Regions from separate parts of the Marinactinospora rubrisoli genome, predicted to be linked through region 1. Evidence: riboswitches for the same ligand, from Rfam matches in the RefSeq annotation. Region 1 holds a riboswitch; the other holds the start of a gene.
The links. A riboswitch is a leader RNA that binds a small molecule or an ion and turns the genes downstream of it on or off. The one in region 1 is predicted to bind glycine.

Region 1 (10,317 bases):
GCCGACGTGTGGGCGCTGGGAGTGCTGGCGTTCGCCGGGCTGTCGGACTGGCTCGATGGCAAGATCGCCCGCGCCTGGAACCAGACGAGCCGGCTCGGCACGGTGCTGGACCCCATGGCCGACCGGCTGTACATCTTCGCCGCGCTGCTGGGCCTGGTGGTCCGGGGCATCATCCCCTGGTGGCTCATGGCGATCCTGGTACTGCGCGACGTTCTCATCGTGCTCGCGTTGCCGATCCTGCGGCACTTCGGCTACGGCCCGCTGCCGGTCAATTTCGCCGGCAAGGCGGCGACCCTGTGCCTGCTCTACTCATTCCCCCTGCTGTTCCTCGCGGGATATGGGGGCATTGTGGGGGATCTGGCACGAATAGTGGGTTGGGCGTTCGCAATCTGGGGAACGGCTATCTACTGGTGGGCCGGACTGCTCTACGCGGTTCAGGGCCTGCGATTGATCGGGGAGGCCCGGCGGGCCGACCGTGCGGGTGATGCGGACGCCGACCCAGCGTCCGCGGCGCGGCCGGCGGCCACGGCGGATGATCCCGAGGCGATCAAAGGCGGCCGGGAGGCGGGCAAGCCTCCCGGGCGGCACGCCGGTGACTCCGGGCCACCGTCCAGTGACAGGAAGGGAGCGACGTCCCCACCATGAGAGCACGCCCGAGGGCGTTTCGCCGTACTGCGACCGGGGTCTGGGGGTGGCCCCGATGAAGGCGGTCGTCATGGCCGGTGGCGAGGGCACGCGGCTGCGGCCGATGACCGCCAACCAGCCGAAACCGCTGCTACCCGTCGTCAACAAACCCATCATGGAGCACGTGCTGCGGCTGCTGAAGCGGCACGGCTTCGACGAGACGGTCGTGACCGTCCAGTTCCTCGCGACCCTGATCCGTAACTACTTCGGTGACGGCGAGGAACTCGGCATGAATCTGCACTACGTGGCCGAGGAGGTGCCGCTCGGCACCGCCGGCAGCGTCAAGAACGCCGAAGACCACTTGCGCGGAGAACCCTTCATCGTCATCTCCGGCGACGCCCTCACCGACATCGACCTCACCGACATGGTGCGCTTCCACCGCGAGAACGGCGCCATGGTCACCATCGGGCTCAAGCGGGTGGCCAACCCGCTGGAGTTCGGCATCATCATCGTCGACGAGCAGGGCCGGATCCAGCGCTTCCTGGAGAAGCCCACCTGGGGCCAGGTCTTCTCCGACACCGTCAACACCGGCATCTACATCATGGAGCCGGAGGTCCTCGACAAGGTCGCGGCCGGCGAGGTGGTCGACTGGTCCGGCGACGTCTTCCCCGAACTCCTCAAGGAGGGCGCCCCCCTCTACGGCTACATCGCCGACGGTTACTGGGAGGACGTCGGCACCCACGAGAGCTACCTGCGGGCCCAGGCCGACGTGCTGTCCGGGCGGGTCGACGTCGAGATCGACGGCTTCGAGATGTCCCCGGGCGTCTGGGTGGCCGAGGGCGCCGAGGTCGATCCCGAGGCCGTGCTCAAAGGCCCCCTCTACATCGGTGACTACGCCAAGGTCGAGGCCGGCGCGGAGCTGCGCGAGTTCACCGTGCTCGGCAGCAACGTGGTGGTCCGCTCCGAGGCGTTCCTGCACCGCGCGGTCATCCACGACAACGTCTACGTCGGGGCCAACACCCACCTGCGGGGCTGCGTCATCGGCAAGAACACCGACGTCATGCCGAGCGCCCGCATCGAGGAGGGCACCGTCGTCGGCGAGGAGTGCGTCATCGAGTCCGAGGCCTACCTCGCCAACGACCTCAAGGTGTACCCCTTCAAGACCATCGAGGCCGGCGCGGTCGTCAACACCAACGTCATCTGGGAGTCGCGAGGCCAGCGCTCGCTGTTCGGACCGCGCGGCGTCTCCGGGCTCATCAACGTCGAGATCACCCCCGAGCTGGCGGTCCGCCTGGCCAGCGCCTACGCCACCACCCTGAAGAAGGGCACCGTCGTCACCACCTCCCGGGACGTCTCCCGGGCCGCGCGCACCCTCAAGCGCGCGGTGATCAGCGCCCTGACGGCGAGCGCCATCGACGTCCGCGACCTGGAGGCGGTCCCGCTTCCGGTCGCGCGCTTCCACACCGGGCAGAGCGGGGTCGGCGGCGGCATCGCGCTGCGCACCAGCCCCGGCGACCCGCAGTCGGTCGACATCGTGTTCCTCGACGAGCGCGGCGCCGACCTCTCCCCGGCGGCGCAGCGCAAGCTGGAGCGGGTCTTCTCCCGGGCCGAGTACCGCCGGGCGTTCCCGGGCGAGATCGCCGAACTCTCCTTCCCCTCCCGCGGCGTCGAGAACTACAGCCAGGAGTTGCTGCGCCGCATCGACACCACCGGCATCTCCGAGGCCGGACTGAAGATCGTGGTCGACTGCGCCGGGGGAACCGGCTCGCTGGTGCTGCCGGCGCTGCTCGGCCGTCTCGGTGTCGACGTGCTCACGGTCAACAACCGGCTGGACGAGGCGTCCCCCACCGACACCCTCGCCAAGCAGATGCGCGACCTGCAGCGGCTCGGCGAGCTGGTGCGCTCCTCCGGCGCCGACTTCGGCGTCCGGTTCGACCCGGTGGCCGAACGGCTGTCGATCGTCGACGAGCACGGCGAACTCGTCGACAACGAGCGCGCGCTCCTGGTGGTGCTCGACCTGGTCGCGGCCGAGCGGCGCGGCGGGCGGGTGGCCCTGCCGGTCACCACCACCCGGGTGGCCGAGAAGGTCGCCCGATTCCACGGTGTCCAGGTGCAGTGGATCCCCACCGCCGTCGACGAGCTCACCAAGGCCGCCATGGCCGATGACATCATCTTCGCCGCCGACGGCCGGGGCGGATTCGTCCTTCCGGAGTTCTCCCGCACCGGCGACGGCATCGCCGCCTTCATCCGGTTGCTCGGGCTGGTGGCCCGCACCAAGCTCTCCCTCAGCCAGATCGACAAGCGCATCCCCGAGGCGCATCTGCTGCGCCGCTCGGTCCCCACCCCCTGGGCGGTCAAGGGCAGCGTCATGCGCGAGGTCGTGGAGGCCGCGGAAGGGCGCGACATCGACACCACCGACGGCGTGCGGGTCATGGAGCCCGACGGCAGCTGGGCGCTGGTGCTTCCCGACACGTCCGAAGCCGTCACGCACCTGTGGGCCGAGGGCCCCGACACCGATACCGCGCAGCGGCTGCTGGAGCAGTGGGCGGCGGTGGTCGAGCGCGCCGAGGGCTGACCGACCGGAGGCGCGGAGCGGCGAGCCGCCGAGCGTCCGGAGGCGTCGGCCTTCTTGTGCCGGAGGCCGGGTCGGGTCGGCGGTGGAGGGGAGTGAGGCGGCGAGCGCGACCAGGGCACCATTCCGTCGGCCGGTCCCACAGGGCCGGCCGGCGGATGCACGTCACCTCTCCGGCGGCGGACCGTCGACGGGCCCCGATCCGTGTCTGGCACTGGGGCGGGCGGGGCGCGGATATGGTTTAGAGTCGAGTGTTCCTGGAGTGCGCGCCGGGCCGTATCCGCCTGCCTCCCGACCCAGGGGGTGGCGAACGGAGCGGAACCAACCGATCATGGGAGGGACCTTGGCACGACCGACCGGGTGAGGCCGCCGGGCGGCCCCGCCGCGCTGGCCCGGGCCCCATGGGGGTGACCGGTTCGCCGGTCGCCCGACACGTCAACAACAGCCGATACAAGCACCGCCCCGTGCGGTAGGAGGCCGAGCCGACCTATGTCGAGCGTTTACTGCACGCAGTGCGGTCACGCCGTTGCGGATGATGCCCGTTTCTGCTCCAACTGTGGTTCCCCCATCCGCAAGGCCGGACAGGAGGCTCCGCAGCCCCGCGAGCGCCGCGACTCCGTCGGCGAGACCACGTCCACCATCTCCATCTCCGGAATCCAGGCGCTGGAGGCCGAGGCGGACGCCGGCGAGGACGTCGTCGCCGACCCCACCGCGCTGGACGCGCTGCCCTCCGGTACCGCTCTGCTCGTGGTCAAGCGCGGCCCCAACGCCGGCAGCCGGTTCCTGCTGGACAGCGATCTGACCACCGCCGGTCGCCACCCGAACAGCGACATCTTCCTCGACGACGTCACGGTGTCGCGGCGGCACGTGGAGTTCTTCCGGCGCGGCGACGCGTTCGGCGTGCGCGACGTCGGCAGCCTGAACGGCACCTACGTCAACCGCGAGCGCATCGACGAGACCCGGCTCAGCCCCGGTGACGAGGTGCAGATCGGCAAGTTCCGCCTGGTGCTCCTCACCAACGCGCAGCGCGGCTGATCCCCCGGGCGTGCTCGGCGGGAGCTCCCCGGGCACGGTCACCGGCACACCTCCGCGGCGCGGGAGGCATCGCGATGTGTCCCGCGCACCGGAGGTTTGCGCACCGGCCCTGGCGGACAGCCTTGTAGGGAGACCGGCAGCGAAAGGGGCGACCCGGGGTGTGTGATCAACACCTCGGTCAATGGGACCACCGCATGGTGCGGCCGTTCAGCGCCGCTGACCGCGGATAGCGGCCGGGGCCCAGCGGCTCGACACGTCCGAGCCTCGGCGGTGTACCGTGAGAGACGGAGCAGAGCACGGCCTGGCCGGTGCCCCTCCGGCACGACGAGTCGTGGGACGGAGCCGCAGTGAAGCACATGGAGGTTGTCGGCGTCCGGGTCGAGATGCCGTCGAACCAACCGATTGTCCTGTTGAAGGAGTCGGATGGGGAGCGATACCTGCCCATCTGGATCGGTGCGGTCGAAGCCACGGCCATCGCCCTGGCCCAGCAGGGCGTGACTCCCGCCCGGCCGCTGACCCACGATCTCTTCCGCAACGTACTCGACGCGCTCGACGCCACGCTCAGGACGGTCAACATCACCGCGCTGCGCGACGGCATCTTCTACGCCGAGCTGATTTTCTCCAACGGGGTGGAGGTGAGCGCCAGACCCTCCGACTCCATCGCCCTCGCGCTGCGCACCGGCGCACCCATCTACGCGGGGGAGGACGTCATCGAGGAGGCCGGAGTGCCCATCCCCGACGAGCAGGAGGACGAGGTCGAGAAGTTCCGGGAGTTCCTCGACAACATCACGCCAGAGGACTTCGGGCGCACCACCTGACGGGGACGGGACCGGGACGTCTCCCGGCTCCGCGCCATCCACTTTAGCGGTCCCGTGGCGCGGGCGCCGGGTGTTCGCGTATCCGGAGGCGGATTCGGGCGCCACGCAGCGTTAGGCTGAGCCGGTACGAGGGCCGGCCACGGCCCCCGATCGCGCCGTCCGGCCGTTCTCCGTCTCCATCCGGCGCGTCCGCGCCGCCGGCCCGGCGCCCGGCGCGACGGTGGCGGAGGGTGAGCGGTTCGCTCGGCGGAGGGCTCAGGGCGGTGGGCGGCGGTGTTCCGATGCCCCGGGGCAACACGCGACAGGACCAGCGGAGAGGTTCCGCGACGCGCCGATCACTGTCGTTGACGCTGTCCATGCGACCGGCTTACCTTCAGTGTCGAAGGTACCCGCGGCGCAATCCGCATCTCCCCTTGTCACACCGCCGCGGGTCGAGGAGCCGGAGGTTCGGCGTGGCGGTTACAAGCGGCAAGCAGCAAGCCTCCGACCACAGGCGATCAGCGATACGGCGCGCTGGCGAGCAGGGCCTGCTGTGTGAAGAGGACGTGGTGGCGCTGCCTATGGACGTCGGTTATCGGGGGCCAACGGCCTGCGCGGCCGCCGGAATCACCTACCGTCAGCTCGACTACTGGGCGAGAACCCGGCTGGTCGAGCCGAGTGTGCAGCCCGCACACGGCTCGGGCAGCCAGCGTCTGTACAGCTTCCGCGACATCCTGGTGCTGAAGGTCGTCAAGCGCCTGCTCGACACGGGCATCTCCCTCCAGCAGATCCGCACCGCCGTCCAGCATCTGCGTGAGCGCGGCACCGCCGACCTCGCCCAGATCACCCTCATGAGCGACGGCGTGAGCGTCTACGAGTGCACGTCGCCGGACGAGGTGGTCGATCTGCTGCAGGGCGGTCAGGGCGTGTTCGGGATCGCCCTGGGGCGGGTCTGGCGCGAGCTGGAGGGGTCGCTGCGCGAACTCCCCGGCGAACGGCTCGCCGAACCCCTCCCCGACCCCCACCCGACCGACGAGCTGGCGCGCCGCCGCCGCGAGCGCCGGACCGGATGACCTGACGCACGACCGCCGCCCACCCGCGCCCCGTCCAGCCCCTCCCGCCGAAACCCGCGGCCCTGTCCCCGCCGCCCCGGGCCGGCACGGTTGATCCGCCCGATGCCGGGAATGCCACAGAAGACGCACGTCAGTACCATGGCGCGTGACGCGTTGACATAATGCGAAACTGCCAACGCAATACCGCCGTTGATACCACACGGGAGAGACCCCTCAAGGGGCGCCGACGGGGCAACCCTCCCCACCCAACCTCTCAGGCAAAAGGACCGTGTGGAGAGGCACTCTGGAGCAGCGGGCGGCATCCGCCTGCGGCACCGCCGGCATGCGCGACAGAGGGGGAGACCAAGCAGGAGCAGCCGTTCCACGGCTCAGCGACCAGGAGGTCTCCATGCCGCACCAGCCCACCCACGAGCGTTCGCCCGCCCCCGAGGCGGCGCGCGAGTTCGCCGATCGGCACATCGGGCCCGGACCGGCCGAGCGCGCGAAGATGCTGGAGACCGTCGGATTCCCGTCCACGGGCGACCTCATGGCGGCGGCCGTGCCGCGGAGCATCCTGAACGGCCGGGGCGCCGCCGCGCCGCTGGCCCTGCCCGAGCCGGTCGGCGAGAGCGAGGCGCTGGCCGAACTCCGCGCCCTGGCCGACCGCAACCAGGTGCTGACCAGCATGATCGGCCTGGGCTACTACGACACCGTCACGCCCCCGGTGATCCAGCGCAACATCCTGGAGAACCCCGCGTGGTACACCGCCTACACCCCCTACCAGCCGGAGATCTCCCAGGGGCGGCTGGAGGCGCTGCTCAACTTCCAGACGGTCGTCTCCGACCTGACCGGGCTGCCGGTCGCGGGCGCCTCCCTGCTGGACGAGGCGACCGCCGCGGCCGAGGCCATGACGCTGGCCCGCCGGGCGGCCAAGGGCCGCGGCGCCACCTTCGTGGTCGACTCCGACGTCTTCCCGCAGACGCTCGCCGTGCTGCGCACCCGGGCCGAGCCGCTCGGTATCGACATCGTGGTGGCCGACCTGGCCGGCGGGCTGCCGGACGTGCCGGACGGCGAGACGTTCGGCGTGCTGCTGCAGTACCCGGCCGCCAGCGGCGCGGTGCGCGACCCTTCCGCCGTCATCGAGGCCGCCCACGCGCGCGGTGCCCTCGCCGTGGTCGCCGCCGACATCCTGGCCCTCACCGTGCTGCGCAGCCCCGGGGAGCTGGGTGCCGACATCGCGGTGGGGTCCACCCAGCGCTTCGGGGTGCCGATGGGGTTCGGCGGGCCGCACGCCGGTTACATGTCGGTGCGGACCGGACTCCAGCGCCAGCTCCCGGGCCGGCTGGTCGGGGTGTCGGTCGACGCGGCCGGCCGGCCCGCCTACCGGCTCGCGCTGCAGACGCGCGAGCAGCACATCCGGCGGGAGAAGGCCACCAGCAACATCTGCACGGCGCAGGTGCTGCTCGCCGTCATGGCCGGAATGTACGCCGTCCACCACGGGCCGCACGGCCTGCGCGCGATCGCCGAGCGGGTGCACGGGCACGCGGTTCGGCTGGCCGCGGGCCTGCGGGAGCTGGGGCTGGAGCTGCCGCACGACGCCTTCTTCGACACCCTGCGGGTCCGGGTTCCCGGCCGGGCCGGCGCGGTGGTCGAGCGCGCGCGGGAGCTCGGCGTGAACCTGCTGCGTGCGGACGACGACACGGTCGGGATCTCCTGCGACGAGGTCACCACCGAAGAGCACCTGGGCCTGGTGCTGCGCGCCTTCGGCGGCTCCGCCGCGCCGGGCGCCGCCGGCGGCCCGGCGCTGCCCGAGGCGCTGCGGCGCGGCGTCGACTACCTGGAGCACCCCGTCTTCCACACGCACCGCAGCGAGACCGCGCTGCTGCGCTACCTGCGGCGGCTCGCCGACAAGGACCTGGCGCTGGACCGGACCATGATCCCGCTGGGCTCCTGCACGATGAAGCTGAACGCCACGGCCGAGATGGCGGCGATCACCTGGCCGGAGTTCGCCCGGCTGCACCCCTTCGCGCCGCTGGACCAGGCCGAGGGCATGGTGCGGGTCGTGCGCGACCTGGAGGGCTGGCTGGCCGAGGTGACCGGCTATGACGCGGTGTCGCTGCAGCCCAACGCGGGATCGCAGGGCGAACTCGCCGGGCTGCTGGCCATCCGCGCCTACCACCGCAGCCGTGGCGACGCCGACCGCGACGTCTGCCTCATCCCCAGCTCGGCGCACGGCACCAACGCCGCCAGCGCGGTCATGGCCGGGCTGCGGGTACGGGTGGTGGCCTGCGACGACGATGGCAACATCGACCTCGCCGACCTGCGCAGGGTCATCGAGGCGCACCGGCACGAGCTGGCCGCGATCATGGTCACCTACCCCTCCACGCACGGCGTGTACGAGGACACCATCACCGAGGTGTGCGATCTGGTGCACGAGGCCGGGGGGCAGGTGTACGTCGACGGCGCCAACCTGAACGCGCTGCTCGGCTGGGCCAAGCCCGGCGAGTTCGGCGCCGACGTCAGCCACCTCAACCTGCACAAGACGTTCTGCATCCCGCACGGCGGCGGCGGCCCGGGGGTCGGCCCGGTCGCGGTGCGCGCCCACCTCGCCGGTTTCCTGCCCAACCACCCGGGCCAGCCGGACGCGGGCCCGCACACCGGCGTCGGCCCGGTCGCGGCGGCGCCCTTCGGCTCCGCCGGCATCCTGCCGATCTCGTGGGCCTACGTCCGGATGATGGGCGAGCGCGGCCTGCGCGCGGCAACCGAGACCGCGGTGCTGAACGCCAACTATGTGGCCCGGCGGCTCGCCCCGCACTACCCGGTGCTCTACACCGGGTCCGGCGGGCTCGTGGCGCACGAGTGCATCATCGACGTCCGGGCGCTGGCCAAGCGCACCGGGATCAGCAACGAGGACGTCGCCAAGCGGCTCATCGACTACGGCTTCCACGCGCCGACGATGTCGTTCCCGGTGGCCGGCACGCTGATGGTCGAGCCCACCGAGAGCGAGGACCTGGCGGAGCTGGACCGCTTCATCGACGCCATGGTCGCCATCAGAGCGGAGATCGACCGAGTCGCCGACGGCGGCTATGACCCGTCCGACAACCCGCTGAAGAACGCCCCGCACACCGCCGAGGCGCTGACGGCGGACGACTGGAAGCACCCCTACACCCGCACCGAGGCCGGTTACCCGGTGCCGGAACTGCGGCTGAACAAGTACTGGGTGCCGGTGGGCCGCATCGACCAGGCGTACGGCGACCGCAACCTGGTCTGCGCGTGCCCGCCGCCGGAGGCGTTCGCGGAGTGAGGCGCGCCGTCGGATGGCGCTGAGAGCGCGGTGGCGTCGGTATCCGGGGTGGGGACTGGCGCCACTGGTACTCAACGCGGTGAAATGGCAGAAGAGACCGTAAGTGTCGTTGCTATGTGACAGGGTGTGATCGTCCATGTCCAAGAACGAGGAGTCGGAGATGACGACGCTCGCCCCTGAGAAAACGACTTCAGACGTTTCACCGGCGCCTGCGGAGTCGCGTGCGCTCTTCGACCTGCTCGACAGCCTTGACCTTCCCAGGGGGCTTCGAGCCGAGATCATCGAAGGGAGCACGATCACCGTGTCGCCTGTCGCGTCTGGCAAGCACCAGCGCACCGTGAGGTCGCTGGACCTACAGCTCAGGCCGCACCTGCCCGCCGGGTATGACGCGGAACCACATCTGGAGATCCGCATGCCGGAACTGGGCAAGAGCGTGATCCCCGACCTCTTTGTCGCTCCCGCGGAGGTGCTGGATACAGCAGAATCGATCGTCCCGCCAGACGATGTACTCCTTGTGGCCGAAGTCGTCTCGCCCAGTAACGCCCGTAGTGACCGCGTGGTGAAGCTGAACATCTACGCAAAGGCCGCCATCGAGTACTACCTGCTGATCGATCCAATCGCGGCGCAGACCACGCTGTTCAGTAAGCCGAGCGGTGGACGTTATCTGGACCGCGTTACCCGGGACTTCGGGAAGAAGCTGGTCATCCCCGAGCCGTTCGAATTCGACCTCGACACCAGCCAATTCCGCGCCCTGTCGTGACAGAACTCCTCGCGCTGCTCGACGAAGTGCAGGTACCGCGAGACCTGGTTACGCTCTGGGCGATTCCGCCCAGAGCGTGGGTCCGTTCCGCTGGGAGGCGAGGTAACAGGAGACTACCGGCATGCGACTACTGATGCTGGGTGGCACGGAGTTCGTCGGGCGCGCCGTGGTGG
Region 2 (10,317 bases), on a different contig from region 1:
GTGATCAGCACTCGATGACGTTCACCGCCAGCCCGCCCCGGCTGGTCTCCTTGTACTTGTCGTGCATGTCGCGTCCGGTGTCCCGCATGGTCTTGATGACCTTGTCCAGGGACACGAAGTGGCTGCCGTCCCCGCGCAGCGCGATGCGGGCCGCGCTGATCGCCTTGACCGACGCCAGGGCGTTGCGTTCGATGCACGGCACTTGCACCAGGCCGCCGATCGGGTCGCAGGTCAGGCCGAGGTTGTGCTCCATCGCGATCTCGGCGGCGTTCTCCACCTGGGCCGGGGTGCCGCCCAGGACCTCGGCGAATCCGGCGGCGGCCATCGAGGACGCCGAGCCGACCTCCCCCTGGCAGCCCACCTCGGCGCCCGAGATGGACGCGTTCTGCTTGAACAGGATGCCGATGGCGCCCGCCGTCAGCAGGAACCGCACGACTCCGTCCTCGTCGGCGCCCGGGGTGAAGTGCCGGTAGTAGTGCAGCACGGCGGGCACGATCCCGGCGGCGCCATTGGTGGGTGCGGTCACCACCCGGCCGCCGGCCGCGTTCTCCTCGTTGACGGCGAGGGCGTACAGCGTCACCCAGTCGGCGCCGCGCATCGGGTCGCCGCCCGCGGACTCGGGCGGCGGGGCCGCCAGGCCGGTGTCGTCGCAGCGTCCGCCGAGCTGCCGGTACAGCCGGTGCGCGCGCCGGGGGACCCGCAGGCCGCCGGGCAGTGTCCCCTCGGTGGTGACGCCGCGCCGGACGCACTGCCGCATCACCCGCCAGATCTCCAGCAGCTCGGCGCGGACCTGTGCGGGGGAGCGGCCGAACGCGCGCTCGTTGGCGAGCATCAGGGCGCTGATCGACATGCCGGTCTCGCGGCACAGGCCGAGCAGTTCGGCGGCCGTGCCGAACGGGTAGGGCAGCGCGGTGTCGTCCGGCTTGATCCGGTCGGCGCCCGCGGCCTGCTCGTCCACCACGAAGCCGCCGCCCACCGAGTAGTACACCCGGGAGCGCAGTTCCGTGCCGTCGGCGTCGTGCGCGGTGAACCGCATCCCGTTGGGGTGGCCGGGCAGCGTCTCGCGGCGGCGGAAGTCGACGTTCTCCCGCGGCGTGAACGCGATCTCGTGCTCACCGCCCAGCGCTAGCCGGCCGTGGTCGGTGACATCCGCGAGCAGTTTCGGGACCGCCTCCACGTCGACGTCCTCGGGGGTCTCGCCGAGCAGGCCGAGGATCACGGCGGTGTCGCTGCCGTGCCCCTTGCCGGTGAGGGCGAGCGAGCCGTACAGCTCGGCGCGCACTCCGGCGACCCGCGGCAGCAGTCCGGCCTCGCGGAGCCCGGCCGTGAACGTCCGGGCGGCCTTCATCGGCCCGACGGTGTGCGAACTGGAGGGGCCGATCCCCACCTTGAACAGGTCGAACACACTGATGGCCATGGGTCCTGCCAACTCCTGCGGTTCGGGGGCCGGGCGGACGGGCGGCCGGAGGTCCGGCCGCCCGCCGGGTCAGCTCAGCCCGGGGTACAGCGGATGCTTGCGGGTCAGGGCGGTGACGCGGTTCCGCAGCGCGGAGGCGTCGTGGTCGGGCTGCAGCGCGGCGGCGATGATGTCGGCCACCTCGGTGAAGTCGTCCTCGTCGAAGCCGCGCGTGGCCAGGGCCGGGGTGCCGATGCGCAGACCCGAGGTGACCATGGGCGGCCGCGGGTCGTTCGGCACGGCGTTACGGTTGACCGTGATGCCGATCTCGTGCAGCCGGTCCTCGGCCTGCCGGCCGTCCAGCCGGGACTCGCGCAGGTCGACCAGCACCAGGTGCACGTCGGTGCCGCCGCTGAGCACGTTCACGCCGGCCGCGACGGCGTCCGGCCGGGTCAGCCGCTCGGCGAGGATGCGGGCGCCCGCGAGCGTGCGGCGCTGCCGGTCGGCGAACTCCTCGCCGGCGGCGAGCTTGAGCGCCACCGCCTTGGCCGCGATGACGTGCTCCAGCGGGCCGCCCTGCATGCCGGGGAACACCGCCGAGTTGATCTTCTTGCCCAGCTCCTCCTTGGCGAGGATCAGCCCGCCGCGCGGCCCGCCCAGGGTCTTGTGGGTGGTGGTGGTGACGACGTCGGCGAACGGCACCGGGTTGGGGTGCAGGCCGGCGGCCACCAGACCGGCGAAGTGCGCCATGTCGACCATGAGCAGCGCGCCCGTCTGGTCGGCGATCTCGCGGAACCGGGCGAAGTCGAGCTGACGCGGGTAGGCGGACCAGCCGGCGACGATCATCTTGGGCTGGTGCTCCTTGGCGAGCGCCTCGACCTCGTCATAGTCGATGGTGCCGTCGGAGTCGCGCACGTGGTAGGCGATGGCGTTGAGGATCTTGCCGGAGTAGTTGATCCGCATGCCGTGCGTGAGGTGCCCGCCGTGCGCGAGGTCGAGGCCGAGGATGGTGTCGCCGGGCTTGAGCAGGGCGAAGTACACGGCCGTATTGGCCTGCGCCCCGGAGTGCGGCTGGACGTTGGCGTGCTCGGCGCCGAACAGCGCCTTGGCGCGGTCGATGGCGAGCTGTTCCACGACGTCGACGTGCTCGCAGCCCCCGTAGTAGCGGCGGCCCGGGTAGCCCTCGGCGTACTTGTTGGTGAGCACCGTCCCCTGGGCCTCCAGGACCGCCTGCGGGGCGAAGTTCTCCGAGGCGATCATCTCCAGGGTGTCGCGCTGCCGGGCCAGTTCGGCGCCGACGGCGACAGCGACCTCCGGGTCGAGCTCGGCCAGTGTCTGGTTGAGCGGATTGGTCTCGGCGGCCATGTCGTTAACCTTCACCTTCGGTCAGCTGCGTGTACTGCTCCGGGGTGAGCAAATCGGCTGGTTCGTCCGCGAGCTCCACCTTGAACAGCCAGCCCTGGCCGTACGGGTCGGTGCCGACCAGTTCGGGCTCCTCCACCGCTGTGCGGTTGACGTCCACCACCTCGCCGTTGACGGGTGCGTAGATCTCGCTGACCGACTTGGTGGACTCGACCTCGCCGCAGGGTTCGCCCGCCGTGACGGTCGACCCGACCTCGGGGGGCTCGACGAAGACGATGTCGCCCAGCGCCTCGGCGGCGAAGGCCGTGATGCCGATGGTGGCGACGCCCTCGTTGATGGCCACCCACTCGTGCTCGCTCGTGTAACCCAGCTCCGCGGGAACGCTCAATTCAACTCTCCAGGAGGTATTCCATTATCCAGCACGGCCGGTCAGCGCGGTGTCCGGGCTGACGACACTGATCTGCTCCGACGCCCGCGCCCGAAGCGGTGGGCCGGGGCGGACTCCGCGGTTCAGCGCTCCCGCCGGTAGAACGGAAGCTCGACCACGTCGACGGGTTCGGCGCGGCCGCGCACGTCCACGGCGAACGATCCGGCCGCGATGTCGACCCCGGCGTCGACATAGGCCACCGCGATCGGGCGGCCCAGTGTCGGAGAGGGCGCGCCGCTGGTGACGACGCCGACCGGCTGATCCTCGCGCAGCACGGTGTGCCCTTGCCGGGGGACGCGCCGACCGCGGGCGACCAACCCGACCAGGGTGCGGGCGGGGCCGCTCTCGGCGCGCTCGGCCAGGGCCCGCCGGCCGACGAAGTCACCCGGCTTGTCGAGTTTGACCACCCGGCCCAGCCCGGCCTCGTACGGGGTGACGTCGGCGGTGAGCTCGTTGCCGTACAGCGGCATGCCGGCCTCCAGCCGTAGCGTGTCGCGGGCGGACAGGCCGGCCGGCACCAGGCCGTGCGCCTGGCCGGCCGCGGTCAGCGCGTCCCACAGGGCGGTGGCGGCGGAGCCGGGGCGGACGAAGAGCTCGAAGCCGTCCTCGCCGGTGTAGCCGGTGCGGGCGAGCAGCACGGGCCGGCCGGCGACGGTGTGCCGGTACCCGGCGTAGTAGCGGATGCCGGAGAGGTCGGCGTCGGTGAGCGCCGCGAGGATGTCGGCGGCGCGCGGGCCCTGGACGGCGATCAGCGCGTACTCGGCGGATTCGTCGGCGATCTCGGTGTCGAATCCGGCGGCGCGCTCGCGCAGAGCGGCGACGACGGTGCCGGTGTTGGCGGCGTTGGCGACCACGAGGTATTCGTCGTCGGCGAGCCGGTAGACGATGAGGTCGTCGAGGACGCCGCCGTCTTCGGCGGTGATCATCGTGTAGCGGGCCCGCCCGGGCGTGACCGCGGAGAGATGGCCGACCAGGGCGTAGTCCAGGAAGGCGTCCGCCTGGGGGCCGCGGACCAGGATCTCTCCCATGTGGGACAGGTCGAACAGCCCGGCCGCCTCGCGGACCGCGCGGTGCTCGCCGGTCTCGCTGCCGTAGCGCAGCGGCATCAGCCAGCCGGCGAAGTCGACCAGTGTGGCGCCGAGCCGTTCGTGCACCTCGTACAGCGGGGTTCTACGGGGTTCGGTCGCGGCTGCGGGCGCGCTCATGGAGTCTCCTGAGAGGATGGTCGTCAATGTCGGCCGTTGGCGGTGCCATCCTCCCCCTCTGTCATCGGAGCCTGAGAGCTTCGCCACGGTGTGGCTTGCACCTTCGGCGAGGGGCGCGCGGCCCCTGCTTTCCAGAGTGGTCTCGCCCGCGCGGTCCGGTGCGCCTGAGAGGTTCTCTGGGGAGGACTTGCTCCTTCGGCGGCCCACGCTGGCTGCGCGGACGCTCTCCCGTGCGGGGTCGGCGACCGGCATCAGCGTAGCAGCGCCCGCCTCGCGGGCACAGGGGCGCGCCCGTCCGGCGCGGTCCCGCGCCCGGCGGCCGGGGAACGCCGACGGCCGCCGTCCGGTGGGACGGCGGCCGTGGAGTGCGGTGGTTCGGGGCCCGTCAGCGGGCGGTCTTGCGGCGCTGGCGGACCGCCTCGGCGAGGCCGGCCAGGACGCTCTCGGTGGTCTCCCAGCCCATGCAGGCGTCGGTGATGCTCTGGCCGTAGGCGAGCCGGGCCGGGTCACCGAGCCGCTGGGCGCCCTCCAGCAGGAAGCTCTCCAGCATCACGCCGATGATGCCGTGCTCGCCCGCGGACACCTGCGCGGCGATGGCCTCGGCGACGGCCGGCTGGCGGCGGTGGTCCTTGCCGCTGTTGGCGTGGCTGGCGTCGATCATCAGCCGGCGGGGCAGCCCGGCGGCCTCGATGACGTCGAGCGCGCTCTGGACGCTGTCGGCGTCGAAGTTGGGGCCGGACCGGCCGCCGCGCAGGATCACGTGGCAGTCGGGGTTGCCCGAGGTGGTCACGACCGCGCCGGCGCCGGCCGGGTCGACGCCGAAGAAGGTGTGCGCGGCGGCGGACGCGCCGCACGCGTCGACGGCGACCTGCACGTCGCCGTCGGTGCCGTTCTTGAAGCCGACCGGCATGCTCAGTCCGCTGCCGAGCTGGCGGTGCACCTGGCTCTCGGTGGTCCGGGCCCCGATGGCGCCCCAGGCGACCGCGTCGGCGATGTACTGCGGTGTGATGGGATCGAGGAACTCGGTGCCCGCCGGGACGCCGAGCGAGCCGATGTCCAGCAGCAGCTTGCGGGCGGTGCGCAGGCCGCGGTGCACGTCGTAGCTCTCGTCCAGGCCGGGGTCGTTGATGAGGCCCTTCCACCCGAGGGTGGTGCGCGGCTTTTCGAAGTACACCCGCATGACCACCCGGAGTTCGTCCTCGACGGCCGGGGTGAGCGCCTTGAGACGCTCGGCGTACTCCAGCGCGGCGGCGGGGTCGTGCACCGAGCACGGCCCGACGATCACGAGCAGCCGGTCGTCGTCGCCGTCGAGGACCCGCTTGACCTCGTTGCGGGCATCCTCGACGAGGGCGGCGCGCTCCGGCCCCATGGGCAGTTCGGCGAGGACGTCCGCGGGGGCGACCAGCGGCTGGTAGCTGACGACGCGGGTGTCATTGGTACTTGACATGTGTTCCTTTTCCCTCCCCAGGCACCCCCAACACCCTAACGTCCCCGCTCAGCGGCCGGGGCCGCGGCCGGGGCGGCGGAACCGGTCCGCTAGCGCTCCTTGAGCCCCGGGAAGTCCTCCTCCCAGTACTCGCCCGGGTTGCGCGCGCCGTCGGTGACGGGTCCGCGGGCGTCCTCCAGCCCGCGCAGCTGGACGCGGCGGATCTTGCCGGAGACCGTCTTGGGCAGCTCGGCGAACTCCAGGCGCCGCACGCGCTTGTAGGGGGCGAGCCGTTCGCGGGCGTGCGCGAGGATGGAGCGGGCCAGGTCGGGGCCGGGGGCCGCGCCCGCGGCGAGCGCGACGTAGGCCTTGGGCACCGCGAGCCGGACCGGGTCGGGGGAGGGCACCACCGCGGCCTCGGCGACCGCCTCGTGCTGGATGAGGACGCTCTCCAGTTCGAACGGGGAGATCCGGTAATCCGACGCCTTGAAGACGTCGTCGGCCCGGCCGATGTAGGTGATGCGGCCGTCGCCGTCGCGGGCCGCGATGTCGCCGGTGTGGTAGCGCCCGTTGCGCACCGCCTGAGCGGTGCGGTCGTCGCTGTCGCCGTACCCGGTCGTCACGCCCACCGGCCGGTCGGCGAGGTCCACGCACAGCTCGCCCTGCTCGGCGGGCTCCCCGGTGACGGGATCCTCCAGCACCACGGTGTAGCCGGGCAGCGGCCGGCCCATCGAGCCGGGCCGCACCTCCGTCCCGGGCGGGTTGCCGACGAGCGCGGTGGTCTCGGTCTGCCCGAACCCGTCGCGGACCGTGAGGCCCCAGGCCCGCCGGACCTGCTCGATGACCTCGGGGTTCAGCGGCTCTCCGGCGGCCAGGGCCTCCCGGATCGGGACCCGCCACGCGCCCAGGTCGGCCTGGATGAGCATCCGCCACACGGTGGGCGGCGCGCAGAAGGTGTCGACGCCGCACCGCACGATCGCCGCCAGCAGCCGGGTGGCGTCGAACCGGCTCTGGTCGACCACCAGCACGGTGGCCTGGGCGTTCCACGGCGCGAACACGTTGCTCCACGCGTGCTTGGCCCAGCCGGGGGAGGAGATGTTGAGGTGCACGTCGCCGGGCTGGACGCCGATCCAGTACATCGTGGACAGGTGCCCGATCGGGTAGGACGCGTGGGTGTGCCGCACCAGCTTGGGTGTGGCGGTGGTGCCGGACGTGAAGTAGAGCAGCAGCTCATCGTCGGCGCGCGTGGGGCCGTCGGGCTCGAACTCCGCCCCGGCGTGCGCGGAGTCGGCGTAGCTCAGCCACCCGGCGACCTGGCCGACCGAGATGCGGGTCCAGTGGCCGCCGATCCGCGCGAACTTGCCGGTCTCGGCGGCGTCCGCGATCACGTGCGCGACCCGGCCGCGTTCGATCCGGTCGGCGAGGTCGGTCTCGGCCAGCAGGGGCGTCGCGGGGATGAGCACCGCGCCCAGCCGGATCGCGGCCAGCGTGGTCTCCCAGAGTTCGGCCCGGTTGCCGAGCATCACCAGCACCCGGTCGCCGCGGTGCACGCCCTGGGCGCGCAGCCAGTTGGCGACCTGGCGGGAGCGGCGGGACAGTTCGGCGTAGCTCAGCCGCGTCTCGGTGCCGTCGTCGTCGATCACCCACAGCGCGCAGCGGTCGGGGTGCTGGCCGGCGGCGACGTCGAAGTGGTCCTGCGCCCAGTTGAACGGGTCGGGGCGCGGCCAGGTGAACGCCTGCCGGGCGGCCTCCGGATCGGTCCGGTGACGGAGCAGCAGGTCCCGGGCGGCCCGGAACGTTTCGGTGGCCGGCTGGGACATGGTGCCCTCCCCGCGCGCAGGCTGTGACTGGAGTCACTGTAGCGGAGCGCGGTGTGCCCGTCACTATGCGGTGCGGTGACCGCGACGCCGGTTCGGGCGCGCGCGGCGCGGCCGGGCCCGCCGACCGGGCCGGTCGCGGGTATGCCGGACCGACCGTTCACGGGGCGCCGCACGTCTAGGATTGGGCCGATGGACGAGTTGCGCGGCGGTCACGCCTCCCGGTCCTTCGGTGCGCTGCCCATCCGTTCCCGAGGCCACTCCCAGCGGGGCGCCGGCTCATCGCCCGCGACTCCGCGCCTCTCGGCGGGACGGTATCCGGGGCGCGGCCGGAACCCGCGCACGCGTTCCCGGGGCGGACGCCGTCCTCCTCCACCGCCGGCGGCGAGACGTCCACCGTCGCGCACGTGACCCCCTCCCACGTCGCCGCGGCTCCGCCCGGGGCCCGGCGCCCCGGCTTCCCGGTCCGCTGGACCGGCCGATCCCCCGCCGCTTCGGTCTCCGGACGCGTGTGGCCCCAGCACGACAACCACCTCGTTCTAGAAGGGCGCTCTCCATGCGCACGCTGTATCCGCCCATCGAGCCCTATGACAGCGGGATGCTCGATGTCGGCGACGGGAACCGCGTCTACTGGGAACTGTGCGGTAACCCGACCGGTAAGCCGGTGGTGTTCCTGCACGGCGGGCCCGGGGCGGGCTGCACCCCGGACCACCGCCGGCTGTTCGATCCGGCGCGGTACCGCATCCTGCTGTTCGACCAGCGCAACAGCGGGCGCAGCACCCCGCACGCCAGCCGCATGGAGACCGAGCTGCACACGAACACCACGTGGAACCTGGTGGCCGACATCGAGCGGCTGCGCCGGATGGTGGGGGTGGAACGCTGGCAGGTCTTCGGCGGGTCGTGGGGCAGCGCGCTGGCGCTCGCCTACGCCGAGGAGCACCCCGAGCGGGTCAGCGAGCTGATCCTGCGGGGCATCTTCACGCTGCGCAACGAGGAGCTGCGCTGGTTCTACCAGAACGGCGCCTCGTTCCTGTTCCCCGGCGAGTGGGAGGCCTACCTGGCGCCGATCCCGGAGGAGGAGCGCGACGACCTCATCGGCGCCTACTCGGAGCGGCTGAACTCCCCGGACCCGGCGGTGCGGCTGGCGGCGGCGCAGGCGTGGAGCGTGTGGGAGGGGTCCACGATCTCGCTGCGGCCGAACGAGCGGATGCGCTCGGACTTCGCCGAGCCGGCCTACGCGCTGGCGTTCGCCCGCATCGAGAACCACTTCTTCGTGCACGGCGGGTTCCTGAGCCCGGGGCAGCTCATCGAGAACGCCGGGAAGCTGCGCTCCATCCCGGGCGTCATCGTCCAGGGGCGCTATGACGTGTGCACCCCGCCCAAGACGGCCTTCGACCTGCACCGGGCGTGGCCGGAGGCGGAGTTCCACCTGGTCGACGACGCCGGGCACGCCTACAACGAGCCCGGCATCCTGCACCACCTCATCGAGGCGACGGACCGGTTCGCTTCTCAGTGACCGGTGGGGACGCCGGCGGACCGCGCCGGCGTCCCGGCACGGGGATAGGCTCGCGGTGACACCGCGACGAGTGAGATGGGACACGCGATGCGAGTGAACGTCGACTTCGACCGCTGCGAGAGCAACGCCGTCTGCATGGGCATCGTCCCCGAGGTGTTCGAGGTGCGTGACGACGACTTCCTCTACGTACTTCAGGAGGAACCGTCGGAGGAGTGGCGGGACCGGGTGGAGGAGGCCGCCCGGATGTGCCCCAAACAGGCCATCGAGATCGAAGGCTGACCGCCACGCCCTTCCGCCCTGGCGGTGGGGGGTGCGACTAGGCGCGCCGGGGGAGCCGGCCGGCCGCGGCGGCCAGCCGCGCCAGTGTGGTGCTCATGGCCGGGGCCATCCGCCGCGAGCCGTCGAGGTCCGCGTGCGCCGCCGGGGTGGCGATGATGCCGAACACGACCGGCGCGGCGGCCGGGATGACGCGCGAGACCGACACCGATGTCCGTCGTGGCATGGAAGTTCCTCCGGCCACTGCGGTCACGCGGGGCGCTGCCGGCCGGCGGCGGCGAGGGCCTGCTCCCACGTGGTGGACTCCACGAGCAACGGACGGTACCGCATGACCTTGGCGGTGGATCGCAGCCCCAGTACGCCGACGAGCATCCCGGCGCGGCCGAAGAACGCCACGAACTTGCGGTCCTGCGGCGAGCCGTGCACGAACTCCACGGTGTCGGCCGGGGCGGCCTGGCCGATCAACTGCACCTTCATGCCGTACTGGTCGGACCAGAAGTACGGGACGGGGGCGTAGGTCTCGCGGCGGCCGTCGCCGGCGAGCAGGTTGCGGGCGACCACCGACGCCTGCTCCCCGGCGTTCGTCCAGTGCTCCAGCCGCAGCCGGCCGCCGTAGCGCGGGTGCGGCCAGTTGGCGAGGTCGCCGGCCGCGTAGACGCCGGGCACGGTCGTCTCACAGTGGGCGTCGAGCAGCACGCCACCGGCGCCGCCGGCGAGTTCGACGCCGGATCCCGCGAGCCAGTCGGTGTTCAGCCGCACGCCCAGCCCCGCCACCACCATGGGGGTCTCCACCGCGCTGCCGTCGGCGAGCCGGACGCGCGTCACCCGGCCGTCGCTGCCTTCGAAGCCGGTCACTCCGACCCCGAGGCGGACGTCCACGCCATTGTCGCGG

Region 2: another riboswitch for glycine. It lies ahead of gcvT (glycine cleavage system aminomethyltransferase GcvT); the one in region 1 lies ahead of gcvP (aminomethyl-transferring glycine dehydrogenase).

What each region holds. Positions count from the first base shown of each region.
Region 1 covers NZ_JBHTBH010000005.1:242,710-253,026, forward strand. The annotation lists gene ACFQRF_RS12440 (CDP-alcohol phosphatidyltransferase family protein) at 1-645, shown strand, start outside; gene ACFQRF_RS12445 (sugar phosphate nucleotidyltransferase) at 701-3,199, shown strand; gene ACFQRF_RS12450 (FHA domain-containing protein) at 3,686-4,231, shown strand; gene ACFQRF_RS12455 (bifunctional nuclease family protein) at 4,579-5,049, shown strand; gene ACFQRF_RS12460 (MerR family transcriptional regulator) at 5,502-6,101, shown strand; glycine riboswitch at 6,292-6,380, shown strand; gene gcvP (aminomethyl-transferring glycine dehydrogenase) at 6,490-9,384, shown strand; gene ACFQRF_RS12470 (Uma2 family endonuclease) at 9,521-10,144, shown strand; gene ACFQRF_RS12475 (NAD-dependent epimerase/dehydratase family protein) at 10,266-10,317, shown strand, end outside.
Region 2 covers NZ_JBHTBH010000009.1:298,614-308,930, reverse strand. The annotation lists gene ACFQRF_RS19855 (L-serine ammonia-lyase) at 5-1,417, opposite strand; gene glyA (serine hydroxymethyltransferase) at 1,487-2,761, opposite strand; gene gcvH (glycine cleavage system protein GcvH) at 2,766-3,146, opposite strand; gene gcvT (glycine cleavage system aminomethyltransferase GcvT) at 3,269-4,390, opposite strand; glycine riboswitch at 4,439-4,535, opposite strand; gene ACFQRF_RS19835 (3-deoxy-7-phosphoheptulonate synthase) at 4,776-5,837, opposite strand; gene ACFQRF_RS19830 (AMP-binding protein) at 5,927-7,636, opposite strand; gene pip (prolyl aminopeptidase) at 8,190-9,149, shown strand; gene ACFQRF_RS19820 (ferredoxin) at 9,237-9,428, shown strand; gene ACFQRF_RS19815 (SRPBCC family protein) at 9,466-9,651, opposite strand; gene ACFQRF_RS19810 (NAD(P)/FAD-dependent oxidoreductase) at 9,675-10,317, opposite strand, start outside.